3 regions of the Shewanella sp. DW31 genome follow, and region 1 is predicted to be linked to each of the others. Evidence: predicted binding sites of a transcription regulator. Region 1 holds the regulator's gene; each other region holds the start of a gene.

Region 1 (4,290 bases):
CCTGCGGCAGGTAACCGATTTTCAATCCCGGCATTGGGCGCGCTTCGCCTTCAATTTCGGTGTCGATACCCGCCATAATGCGCAGTAGTGTCGACTTACCTGAACCGTTGAGGCCGAGTACGCCAATTTTGGCGCCGGGGAAAAAGCTTAAAGAAATATCTTTAAGGATCTGCTTCTTAGGCGGAACAATTTTACCCACCCGCAGCATGCTGTAAACAAACTGAGCCATTTTTCTCTATCTTAAGTGACTAATGATGCGACTAATTCTACTCGATTGCGCGCCGAACTCAACTCGACAATGAGCCAAGTTCAAGCACTCTCTGCAGGAATTTCATGTTTCAAATACTGGGATTGTGACCGCGTTCCGAGTAGAATACCGCGCAACCCTACCTATAAGAATTGGCAGCTGGAGTAAGCAATGCTGAAAAAAGATATGAATATCGCAGATTATGATCCGGAACTGTTTAACGCAATTCAGAATGAAACTCTGCGTCAAGAAGAGCATATTGAGCTGATTGCTTCTGAAAACTACACCAGTCCACGCGTGATGGAAGCGCAAGGTTCACAGTTAACCAATAAGTACGCTGAAGGCTATCCAGGCAAGCGTTACTACGGTGGTTGTGAGTATGTGGACGTAGTTGAAACCTTAGCGATTGAACGTGCTAAACAACTGTTTGGCGCAACTTACGCTAACGTACAACCTCATTCAGGTTCACAGGCAAACAGCGCGGTTTACATGGCATTGTTAAAACCTGGCGATACCGTACTGGGCATGAACTTAGCTCACGGTGGTCACTTGACCCACGGTTCACCGGTTAACTTCTCTGGCAAACTGTACAACATCATTCCTTACGGTATCGACGAGTCTGGCAAAATTGACTACGAAGAGATGGAACGTATTGCCATAGAACACAAGCCTAAGATGATGATCGGCGGTTTCTCTGCTTATTCAGGTATCGTTGATTGGGCAAAAATGCGTGAAATCGCAGACAAAATCGGTGCTTATTTATTTGTCGACATGGCGCACGTTGCCGGTCTTATTGCTGCGGGCGTTTATCCAAACCCAGTACCACACGCGCACGTTGTGACATCTACGACCCACAAAACCTTAGCGGGTCCTCGTGGTGGCGTGATCCTATCTGCTGCTGACGATGAAGACTTGTACAAAAAGTTGAACTCTGCGGTATTCCCAGGCGGTCAAGGTGGCCCATTGATGCACGTTATCGCCGGTAAAGCGGTGGCGTTCAAAGAAGCCCTAGAGCCAGAATTTAAAGTTTACCAACAGCAAGTGGTTAACAACGCTAAAGCTATGGTTGAAGTGTTCCTTGAGCGCGGTTACAAAATCGTCTCTGGCGGAACCAGCAACCACTTAATGCTAGTTGACCTGATTGGTCGTGACTTAACGGGTAAAGAAGCCGATGCCGCCTTAGGTAGCGCTAACATTACCGTGAACAAAAACTCAGTGCCAAACGATCCACGTTCACCCTTTGTGACCTCAGGTGTGCGTATCGGTACGCCAGCCATTACGCGCCGCGGCTTTAAAGAAGCGGAATCGAAAGAGCTGACTGGCTGGATTTGTGACATCCTTGATGATGCGAACAATCCTGCTGTGATTGAGCGTGTTAAGGGCCAAGTATTGGCACTGTGTGCACGTTTCCCTGTTTACGGCTAATTTGCCTATGCATCTACGTTTAGTAGATGAAGGGCCGAGATTGATCGCCGACTGACTTGATACTTGTCACATCAGGTACTTAGCATCAGGCACTTAACATTAAGTTGTTAAGCTCAGGTAGTTAACCTCAGCCCATAAATAGGATAAAATCCCATGGCCGCATCTCGCGGCCATTTTTATTGGTAAAATCTTAAGTTTAAATCCATGGCTTTTGACTGATATTTAACAGGTAAACCCATTAACGCTTTACGATCATTCACTGGCAGGAGGCTCAATGCATTGTCCATTTTGCAGCGCGACAGATACTAAAGTCATCGATTCTCGATTAGTGGCGGAAGGCCACCAAGTGCGCCGTCGCCGAGAATGCACCGAATGCCATGAACGATTTACCACCTTCGAAGGCGCCGAGTTAGTCATGCCTAGGGTGATTAAGCGCGATGGTTCACGCCAACCCTTCGATGAAGAAAAACTCCAAGGTGGCATGTTACGCGCCGTTGAAAAACGCCCCGTGTCTATGGATGAAATCGAGCAAGCACTCAGCAAAATCAAGTCTACCCTGCGCGCCACTGGCGAGCGGGAAGTGCCGTCAGAAATGGTGGGTAACTTAATGATGGAGCAATTGATGAGCCTAGATAAAGTCGCCTACATTCGTTTCGCTTCTGTGTACCGTGCCTTTGAAGACGTGTCTGAATTTGGTGAAGCCATCGCCAAGCTGCAAAAGTAGTCATCGAGTTTTGTCGCCGATAAGGCAGACGTGTACGAGCTATTGGCGTGAAAGCACAAATTTAAAAGACAGGTTTGTAAGACTGGTGAAAGCCGGAACCTTTAACAACAGGGTTGAACATGAGCTTGAACATAAGTTGGTCCGTACTCGATACCCAAATGATGAGCCGCGCGATTCAATTGGCGCGCAAAGGCTTTTACACCACAAGACCCAATCCTAGTGTGGGCTGCGTTATCGTTAACGATAACCAAATCATCGGTGAAGGTTATCATCAAAAAGCAGGTGAGCCCCACGCCGAAGTGCACGCACTACGTATGGCTGGTGAACACGCCCGTGGCGCAACCGCCTATGTCACCCTAGAGCCCTGCAGCCATTATGGCCGCACGCCGCCCTGCGCCTTGGCGCTGATCAATATTGGCGTTAAACGTGTGGTGGTGGCGGTGGAAGATCCTAATCCGCAAGTAGGTGGTCGTGGCATTCAAATGCTGCGTGACGCCGGTATTGAAGTGGATGTGGGATTACATCGCGATGAAGCCTATGCCTTGAATGTAGGCTTTATGAAGCGGATGGAATCGGGTTTACCCAGAGTTACAGTCAAATTGGCTGCGAGTCTCGATGGTAAAACCGCGCTGTCTAACGGTGTGTCTAAATGGATAACTGGTCCAGAATCTCGCCGCGACGTGCAGCGATTACGTTTACGTTCTTGTGCACTGGTCACGGGAATTGAAACCATATTGGCGGACGATCCCTCACTCAATGTGCGTTATCAGGAACTTGGCAGCTTAAAAGACAGTGTAACCGAGGCGCAATTACTGCAGCCATTAAGAGTCATACTCGACAGCCGCGCCCGTTTGCCGTTATCGGCCGCCTGCTTGACTATCGTATCGCCGATACTCTTGGTCTCGACCGTGGCTTATCCCGCAGACTTTCAAGCACAATTGCCCTCCCATGTGAGTTGCCTCGTGTTACCTGCAATTGCAGGTCGTGTCTCATTGCCTGAACTATTAAGCTATTTAGGCCAAAGCTGTAATCACGTGTTGGTGGAAGCGGGTGCAACCTTAGCGGGCGCATTTTTAGCGCAGGGGCTGGCCGATGAGTTAGTGCTATATCAAGCGATGAAAATCCTCGGTGGGCATGGGCGTAATCTGCTGCAATTGCCCGATTATCAAACCATGGCACACATTCCTGCACTAATTTTGGTAGATGAGCGCAAATTAGGGCCAGATACCCGTTTAATCTTAAGCGTTAAGCTTGATACTTCTTTATTTAATTAAGTGAGTTAACCATGTTTACTGGGATTATTGAAGCCGTTGGCACCCTGCGCAAACTGGAGCGTAAAGGCGATGATATTCGTCTTACCGTGGCGAGCGGCAAACTGGATTTAAACGATGTGCGTTTAGGCGACAGTATTGCTACCAACGGTGTGTGCTTAACGGTTGTGCAGCAATTAGCAGACGGTTATGTGGCTGATGTATCAGCTGAAACTGTGAGTCTAACTGGCTTTGCAAACTACAAAGTGGGCACTAAGGTGAATCTTGAAAAAGCCGTCACCCCAACTACACGCTTAGGCGGCCATATGGTCAGCGGCCATGTTGACGGTATTGCAACGGTTGAGCAACGCTTAGTGCGTGGTCAAGCCATTGAATTTTGGTTAGCCGCACCCGCAGAGCTTGGGCGTTACATTGCCCATAAAGGTTCCATCACCATTGATGGCGTGAGTCTGACAGTTAACGAGGTGGACGGTAGTCGATTCCGCTTGACCATAGTGCCGCATACTGCAGGTGAAACCACGTTAATCGACCTGCAAGCAGGCGATAAGGTGAATATCGAAGTGGATTTAATCGCCCGTTATCTTGAACGCTTGATGAATTATGATGGCAAAGACAGCAAGAGC
Region 2 (4,290 bases), on a different contig from region 1:
CTAACTGTAAGTAACCGTCGTTGCTTGGCATTTTCCACAGCAATTCATAGCTATCTTTCAGTGTATCGAAATCTGGTACCACTTGTTTTAGCTGACCGTCTTTGCTCGATTTCACGCTGATAAGGCCACGTGGTGGCTCAATACCATTGGTCGCATTGGAGATTTGCGACGAGGTTTCTGATGGCATTAATGCCGACAGCGTTGAGTTACGCAGGCCATATTGCTTGATATCGCTACGCAGTGATTCCCAGTCTAAGTGCAATGGTTCGGCACAAATTTTATCCAAGTCACGTTTGTAGGTATCGATTGGCAAAATACCTTGAGAGTAAGTGGTCTCGTGGAATAACGGACACGCACCTTGCTCTTTGGCTAAGTTCATTGAGGCTTTCAGTAAATAGTACTGAATCGCTTCGAAGGTTCTGTGGGTTAAAGCGTTCGCGCTACCATCGGAATACTTCATGCCGTTTTTCGCTAAATAGTTAGCGAAGTTGATCACGCCTATGCCTAAAGTACGGCGATTCATCGAGGCAATTTGAGCAGCCTTGATAGGGTAATCTTGATAATCCAATAGATTATCCAGTGCGCGTACGGCGAGGTCGGCTAATGGCTCAATATCAGATAATTCTTTGATAGAACCTAAGTTAAGTGCTGACAGCGTACAAAGCGCGATTTCACCTTCTGGATCATCGATGTTGTTCAATGGTTTAGTCGGCAGGGCGATTTCAAGACACAGGTTAGACTGTCTGATCGGCGCAACTTTTGAATCGAACGGGCTGTGAGTGTTGCAGTGATCCACGTTCTGAATGTAGATACGGCCCGTTGAGGCACGCTCTTGCATCATCAGTGAAAACAGCTCAACTGCTTTTATGGTTTTCTTACGAATGCTGCTGTCTTGCTCATATTGCACATATAAACGTTCGAATTCGTTTTGATCTTCAAAGAAAGCATCGTACAAGCCAGGTACGTCAGATGGGCTAAATAAACTGATGTTTTCGCCTTTGATCAGACGTTGATACATGATTTTGTTTAACTGCACACCGTAGTCTAAATGACGGATACGGTTGTCTTCGACGCCGCGGTTATTTTTCAATACCAGCAGAGATTCGACTTCTAAGTGCCAAATAGGGTAGAACAGGGTCGCAGCACCGCCACGCACGCCGCCTTGAGAACACGACTTCACTGCGGTTTGGAAATACTTATAGAAAGGTAAACAACCTGTGTGGAAGGCTTCACCACCACGGATTGGGCTACCTAAGGCGCGAATACGACCAGCGTTAATACCGATACCCGCACGTTGGCTGACATATTTCACGATAGACGAAGCGGTCGCGTTGATAGAATCTAAGCTGTCACCACATTCGATCAGTACGCAAGAGCTAAACTGACGCGTTGGGGTGCGCACACCGGCCATAATTGGCGTTGGCAGCGACAGTTTAAAAGTTGATACCGCGTCATAGAAATCTTTAACGTATTTCAGGCGCGTCTCTTTTGGATAACGGGCAAACAAGCAAGCCGCGACCAAAATGTAAAGGAACTGCGCGCTCTCATAGATTTCGTGGGTCACACGGTTTTGAACTAAATATTTGCCTTCAAGCTGTTTTACCGCTGCGTAAGAGAAGTCCATATCGCGCCAATGGTCGATATAGGTATCCATCACATCCAGCTCTTCGCGAGTGTAATCTCTTAAAATGTGTTGATCGTATTTACCTAGCTCAACCAACTTAGTCACGTGAGCATACAATGCGGGCGGCTCAAACTGACCGAAGGCCTTCTTACGCAAATGAAACACCGCTAAACGGGCAGCGAGGAACTGATAGTCCGGTGATTCTGGAGAAATTAAATCCGCCGCAGCCTTGATAATGGTTTCATGGATAGCTTCGGTTGGGATGCCATCGAAAAACTGTAGGTGCGAGCGAAGTTCAACTTCCGAAACAGAAACGTTTTTTAATCCCTTGGCTGCCCAAGTAATTACGCGGTGTATTTTTTCGAGATCGATATTCTCACGATCGCCACAGCGTTTTGTGACTGTCATAGTGCTATTCATTTGGAGATAGGCCTTGGTTCTTATATGTATTTAGGTGAGCAAAATCACCGTACGTATCCTTGTAAAACAATCAATAATCGTCCCTTAAATACAGCTGACTGGTTACAAACGAGTCAATTAAGCGGCGAGCTTCTAGTGTGTCTGATTGTTACCTATACACAAGATATGGTGTTTTAAATTATATGGGATACAAGATAGTGAGGTTTGCCCCTATTTGCAAGTCTGAATTCAGGGGACATCTTGTGGATAACGTGAGGATAAAATTTTGCGTTAGTAACGACTAACCTTGAAGCTCAATTTCAGGTTAGCGTGTCACACTCATGGGGGATTTTTAGGCGATCTTTTCTTTAGATCGCGATCGCTCACGAGTGCCGATCTTTTATCCGCCTGACTTTTTCCGTGGGTCATAAATAGTATGCTGACACACTGATGTTCGTCAGTGAAGTTACGTATTGGATGCCTTATTCGTGAGCATTGTAGGCGCTGTTTTTGGTTGATGTTGTTAAGCCAATGCTTCGATTAGTGCTTGATGTAGCTCAGTTGGGCTCGCAAAATGCGCGTGCGCTGGCCATTGCAACGGCTTGTCGTTCACGCCCAGATAACCCCATAGGGCCACGCCGCCTAACATGCCAGCAGCCTTGGCCGCGAGCAAATCTCGCTCGGCATCCCCAAGATACAAAATGTGCTCTGGAGCACAGTTCAGCTGTTGTGCGCCTAACAGCATAGGTGCTGTGTGGGGTTTAGCGTGTTTGGTTGAATCGCCACTGATGATAACGGGCATACGTAAGTGTAAATTCAGTTTTCGCAATAAGGGACGGGTAAAGCGGGCAGGCTTGTTGGTGATCACCCCAAACGGCAGTTGCGTTAACTCGAGCCAGTCGAGTAATGCAGCAATGCCTGTGAATAGCGCACAGTGATCGCCATTAATGCGCTGATAGTGGGCGAGCAGCCCTTGCTGAACTTGAGTACGAAGATCATCCGCTGCATTGGGTATTGCCGCATCGACTAAAGCAAAACTGCCGTGGGATGCGGCGTAGCGCATGGCCGCTAACGGCTGCGCGGCGATGCCGACGTCCTGAAGACTTAAATTGAGGGCTTGCACCAGATCCGGCGCGGTATCGGCTAAGGTGCCGTCGAGATCGAACAGTACGCCTTGGATCTGTGCCAGACTCATATTAATCAACCTTACGCGTCGCTATCATGTAATTCACATCAACCTTTGGCGTGTACTTAAAAATGCCCGTCAATGGGTTGTAGCTTACCCCTAAGGCATCGGTACAGATAAGATCGGTATTATCTACTAGCTCAATCAGCTCCGAAGGCTTAATGAATTTTTTATGCTCGTGGGTGCCAACTGGCAGCATTTTTAGCAAATATTCCGCACCTAAAATGGTGTGCACGTAGGATTTAATGTTGCGGTTGATGGTGGAGAAAAACACATGACCACCGGGTTTAACCATGTCACAGCAAGCCTTGATCACAGATTGTGGATCGGGTACATGTTCGAGCATTTCCATGCAGGTCACCACATCGTAATAGGCTTGATGATCTTGGCTGTGGGCCTCGGCAGTATTTTTTACATAATTAATGCTCACGCCCGTTTCGAGGGCATGCAGGCGCGCGACTTCTAAGGGCTCATCACCCATGTCGAGACCATCAACCTCGGCACCGATACGGGCCATGCTTTCAGATAAAATCCCGCCGCCGCAACCAACGTCGAGCACTTTCTTGCCGAAAATACCACCTGCGGTTTGATCGATATAGTTTAAGCGCAGCGGGTTCAATAGATGCAGCGGCTTAAATTCGCCGTTGAGATCCCACCAAGTTTCGGCCATACGTTCAAACTTTGCGATTTCCTGTGGGTCTACATTGGTATTCTGATGCATGCTATTACCTGAAGAAGCTGTATTGTGCGGCTATTATAACGACTATGTTTGATAAACAAAGTGCTCGACTGAGCTAAGCCCTTGTGGTTGAGTGAATTTTCAGCAGTTATCTGCTTTTATGTTAATTGTTGTGCTCCGTATCGACCTTTTACTTTATCCCTTTGGCGATTTTTCCTCATCGTAAGCCGTGAATTTCAACGCTTGTTTATCGCACAAACGACCAAATTGACAGTGTTTTCATCTATTAAGCCACCAGACTCTCAATTCGATAATGATAGGTCTGGCGACATTAAATAACTGTGTTAGAATGCCAAATCACGTTTTTGGGCTAGGCAATGATACGGATTATACGTTGTCGGC
Region 3 (4,290 bases), on a different contig from region 1:
TCGTTTGACGAGCGTCAAAATGGCACTGAGATTGACAGGCAATAAAGGATCTCCGCCCGAAAGCGATAAACCACGGCGCACAATCCGCTTATCATTAAGATCGGCAATAATCCTATCTTCCATCGTCCTATCAAATACATGCCCAGAACGGGGATCCCAAGTGCTTTGGTTGTAACAACCGCGGCACTGGTGCTCACAGCCAGAGACAAACAAGGTCGCACGGGTACCTGGGCCATTGACCACATCGATAGGGAAATACTGATGGTAATTCATTGATGGTCACTCACAGTGCATTTCATCTTTTAACATTGGTACTTACCCCATGACACCATTGATGCCACGGAATAAGTCTAACAGGTAGAATAAGGTAATAGTGTTACAAGTGTTTGATCCTGCGTTTTACTTCTTCTTGCTTGCCATAATTAAAGGGCCGCGCATCAGGACTGCCTAAGTAACCGCACACACGGCGCGTCACAGAGACTCGACTAGGCTCATGATTGCCACACTTAGGGCAAGTGAACCCTTTACTGGTACAACTAAATTCGCCGGTAAAGCCACAGTCATAGCATTCATCAATTGGTGTGTTAGTGCCATAGTAAGGCACGCGGCTGTAGCTATAATCCCAGACGTTTTCCAGCGCTTCGAGGTTATGCTGCATATTGGGATATTCGCCGTAACAAATAAAACCACCGTTCGCGATAGCGGGATATGGCTGTTCAAAATCAATTTTATCGTAAGGGTTAACACTTTTTTCCACATCGAGGTGAAAACTATTGGTGTAATAGCCCTTATCTGTCACCCCTGTGACTAGCCCAAATTGCTTCGCATCCAGTTTACAAAAACGGCTGCAGAGACTTTCACTTGGCGTGCTATACAGACTAAAGCCATAACCTGTTTCGGCCTTCCACGCATCGGTAGCCGCTTTAAGATAAGCTACAATAGCAACGGCTTTTTCCCTTAATTGTGCATCATCAAATACATGGGTTTGGGTGCCATAGAGTGCATTCATGGTTTCATGCAGTCCAATGTAACCGAGTGAAATCGACGCACGGCCATTTTTAAAGATTTGCGCCACATCATCATCTGCCCGCAAACGTACACCACAGGCGCCTTCCATATAAAGGATAGGTGCCACGCGGGCTTTAACACCGTTCAGTCGCTCAATACGGGTATCCAGTGCTTTACGGGCTAATACTAGTCTGTCATCTAAAATGCGATAAAACTCAGTCTCATCGCCATTGGCTTCTAAGGCAATCCGCGGCAGGTTTAAACTGACCACTCCCAAATTATTGCGCCCTTCATGCACAAGCTCACCATTTTCTTCATAGGTGCCTAAAAAGCTACGGCAGCCCATTGGGGTTTTAAATGAACCGGTCACTTTCTCGACTTGCTCGTAGTTGAGGATGTCGGGATACATGCGCATTGTCGCGCATTTGAGCGCCATCTGTTTTACATCGTAATTGCAATCGCCCGCTTTATGATTAATGCCATCACGAATCGCAAACACTAGCTTAGGGAATACTGCCGTCTTGCGATTTTTACCCAATCCCGCCATCCGCACTTTGAGCATTGATTGCTGAATTAAGCGTGATTCCCATGACGTGCCTAAACCAAACCCGAAGGTCACGAACGGTGTTTGGCCATTGGCAGTGTGTAAAGTATTGACCTCATATTCCAAAGACTGGAATGCATCGTGACATTCTTTTTCAGTTTGCGCCGTGGCAAAGGCTTTGGCGTCGGTGATCTTCCAATTCAGGGCAATTTGGTAATGCTTGTCGTAGCTCTTAGCGACAAATGGCGCTAACACTTCATCGATACGGTTGATAGTAGTTCCGCCATAGATATGGCTCGCCACTTGGGCAATGATCTGCGCGGTCACTGCTGTCGCTGTTGAAATAGACTTAGGGGTTTCAATTTCGGCATTACCCATTTTAAAGCCGTGGGTCAACATGCCAGCTAAATCAATCAACATGCAGTTAAACATCGGGAAAAACGGCGAGTAATCTAGGTCGTGGTAATGGATCTCGCCCGCCTCATGGGCAGCGACCACATCCTTTGGCAAAATATGACTCTTGGCGTAATGTTTGGCGACTATGCCCGCGAGTAAATCCCGCTGAGTAGGAATGACTTTTGAATCTTTATTAGCATTTTCATTGAGTAAAGCCGCATTGCTTTGCTCAACTAAACCACGGATTTCGAGGTTGAGTTTACTGGTCGCTTCACGGCACACATCTCTGTCGTGACGGTATTCGATATACACGCGCGCAAGGGACTTGTACGGCCCTTCCATCAGTAAATTCTCAACCGCATCTTGTAGATGGTGGATATCGACTTCTGCTAATGGCGCGACGCTCTGACTGATACACGCTGCCACTGTCGCTGCATAGTCGCCATCCTCTATTCCAACTGAGTTTGCAGCGGCATTCACTGCATCCCGTATCCTTGTTTCATCAAAAGGTGTGCGGCAACCATCACGCTTAATTACGACTGGCATTGTTCAGTTCCTCTCCATCTCGCCTAAAAATTAACACTACATCTAGTGATTTTAAAAGCATAAAACACAATATGTAGAGCATTAGGCTACAATGACGGTAAGGAGTCCATGATCCAGATCATAGTTTTTAGGATGAAATAAAAGAACAAACAAGAACTGCAGCTAGGCCCAATTATCTGAAAATTGCGCCTTGACCTGCTGATTAAACCCAGCTAGTTGAATGCGTGACAATTTGTGTTTATCACGCACTATGGATGTGAATTAACGTTTAGCAAGCGCAAGATAACTACTGAGTTGGCCCGATGCAGATTGATGTGCCCCCATAGATGAAGCAAGTTGCATCATAGATTTTAGCCCCTGCCACTGCTGCTTTTGAGCATCCGTAAGCGGAGGTTCAGAATTCAAATAATCCGTCAATTGGCTAAGGACTTTCGTGGCCTTCTGGGCTAGCACCGGCGACTGAGCATCATCCATATTGGTTAAGACGTTTTTAGCATCAACTAAGGTATTGATAAGAGGATTATTAGGTGATTTTTTAGCTAATGACTTGATTTCATCATCTAAAAAATCTTGCAACGATTGTTTAGTCGGCGTTGTTGTGCTCGGCACTGTAATACCGTTTTTCGATAAACGCTCGAGTTGCACATCCGATAAAATGCCATCTTTTTGTAAGCGCGACACCAATGCGGGAATATCGGCGACGCCAAATTGACCATCGGCAAAAAAATCCTTCGCCATTGATTGAATTTTCTGTGCGCGTTGCGCCCGTGGCGACAGCGCTATCTCATCGGTTTTACCGTTATCGGATTTGGTAGCATCCGTCTGCGTTTTATTTGTTTCTGTCGTAGTATCGGTTTTAGCCGTGCTCGTCTTTTGGCTATTGGCACCATAGGCATCGGCGATACTGGCACTGCTGCGATTAAGATTAAAGGCATTTAAAATAGAATTCATCGTCAAAAATTCGGCGTCTAAGACTCAATGACTGTTTTAAAGCAAAAACTAAGCCAATCAAGTATTAATCAGTGCAACCCCTGAGTTAATAGCATCACTATGCATAAACCAACTTATATCTAGGACTGTATATCTTCGATCAAGGCAAGACATTGCCGCCTTAATAAATCGAGTGCCTCAGCGTCCATCTGCACTTTATCAAGCAAGGTTTGCTTCAAGGCAAGAGCTTCGTGCCTGATACCCTCTCCTTGACTTGTCAGAGTGATCAGCTTTTTCCGCTCATCTTCAACGCAGGCTAATCGCGTAATCAACCCCTTCAACTCTAACCGCTTGACGATGGGCGTTAAGGTTCCCATATCGAGTTTAGTCGCCATTGATAGCTGGGTTTGGCTACAGCCGTTTTGACGCCACAGGGTTTGCATCACTAAATATTGAGGGAAAGTTAACTCGTATGCCTCGAGTAGAGGCCGATAAGCACGCACTAATGCATTGCTCGCAGAATATAACGCGAAACAAACATTATCGGATAAACAGAGTGGATCGCTAGAAGCTTGGCTATGAGTCTGTTTTGTAGCGTCTAGCTCAGGTTGAGGTAAGCAATTTTGCACGTTTAAGCGCCTGTCATTTAAACATAACGCTATCTTATCCGATCTGTCCCACCCCATCTAGTTTGCGCGCAAACTATTTGCATTCAATCTTAAAGCCACGTAGAGTTAACATCATTAGTTTGCGCACAAACAAAAGGTGAGTTTTTATGAAGAGTATGACTGAAACCCGTGAGATCCATCTAGCTAGTCGCCCAGAAGGCATGCCTACAGCACAGAACTTTACTTTAGTAAATAAAG

The links. The regulator NrdR, encoded in region 1, represses ribonucleotide reductase genes. The targets are predictions, from matches to a motif close to AAACACNANATNTNGTGTTT.
Region 2: nrdA (class 1a ribonucleoside-diphosphate reductase subunit alpha) is a predicted target of NrdR. The motif match lies at 2,199-2,218, and genes of this name have one in related genera.
Region 3: nrdD (anaerobic ribonucleoside-triphosphate reductase) is a predicted target of NrdR. The motif match lies at 2,526-2,545, and genes of this name have one in related genera.

Annotation. Positions count from the first base shown of each region.
Region 1 covers NZ_JADWMP020000011.1:43,913-48,202, reverse strand. The annotation lists gene ettA (energy-dependent translational throttle protein EttA) at 1-229, opposite strand, end outside; gene glyA (serine hydroxymethyltransferase) at 419-1,672, shown strand; gene nrdR (transcriptional regulator NrdR) at 1,947-2,396, shown strand; gene ribD (bifunctional diaminohydroxyphosphoribosylaminopyrimidine deaminase/5-amino-6-(5-phosphoribosylamino)uracil reductase RibD) at 2,516-3,670, shown strand; gene GWI56_RS11000 (riboflavin synthase) at 3,682-4,290, shown strand, end outside.
Region 2 covers NZ_JADWMP020000015.1:45,451-49,740, forward strand. The annotation lists gene nrdA (class 1a ribonucleoside-diphosphate reductase subunit alpha) at 1-2,044, opposite strand, end outside; gene GWI56_RS13500 (HAD-IA family hydrolase) at 2,547-3,218, opposite strand; gene ubiG (bifunctional 2-polyprenyl-6-hydroxyphenol methylase/3-demethylubiquinol 3-O-methyltransferase UbiG) at 3,220-3,930, opposite strand.
Region 3 covers NZ_JADWMP020000003.1:147,824-152,113, reverse strand. The annotation lists gene nrdG (anaerobic ribonucleoside-triphosphate reductase-activating protein) at 1-273, opposite strand, end outside; gene nrdD (anaerobic ribonucleoside-triphosphate reductase) at 377-2,494, opposite strand; gene GWI56_RS04160 (hypothetical protein) at 2,756-3,445, opposite strand; gene GWI56_RS04155 (MarR family transcriptional regulator) at 3,565-4,053, opposite strand; gene GWI56_RS04150 (NADP-dependent oxidoreductase) at 4,200-4,290, shown strand, end outside.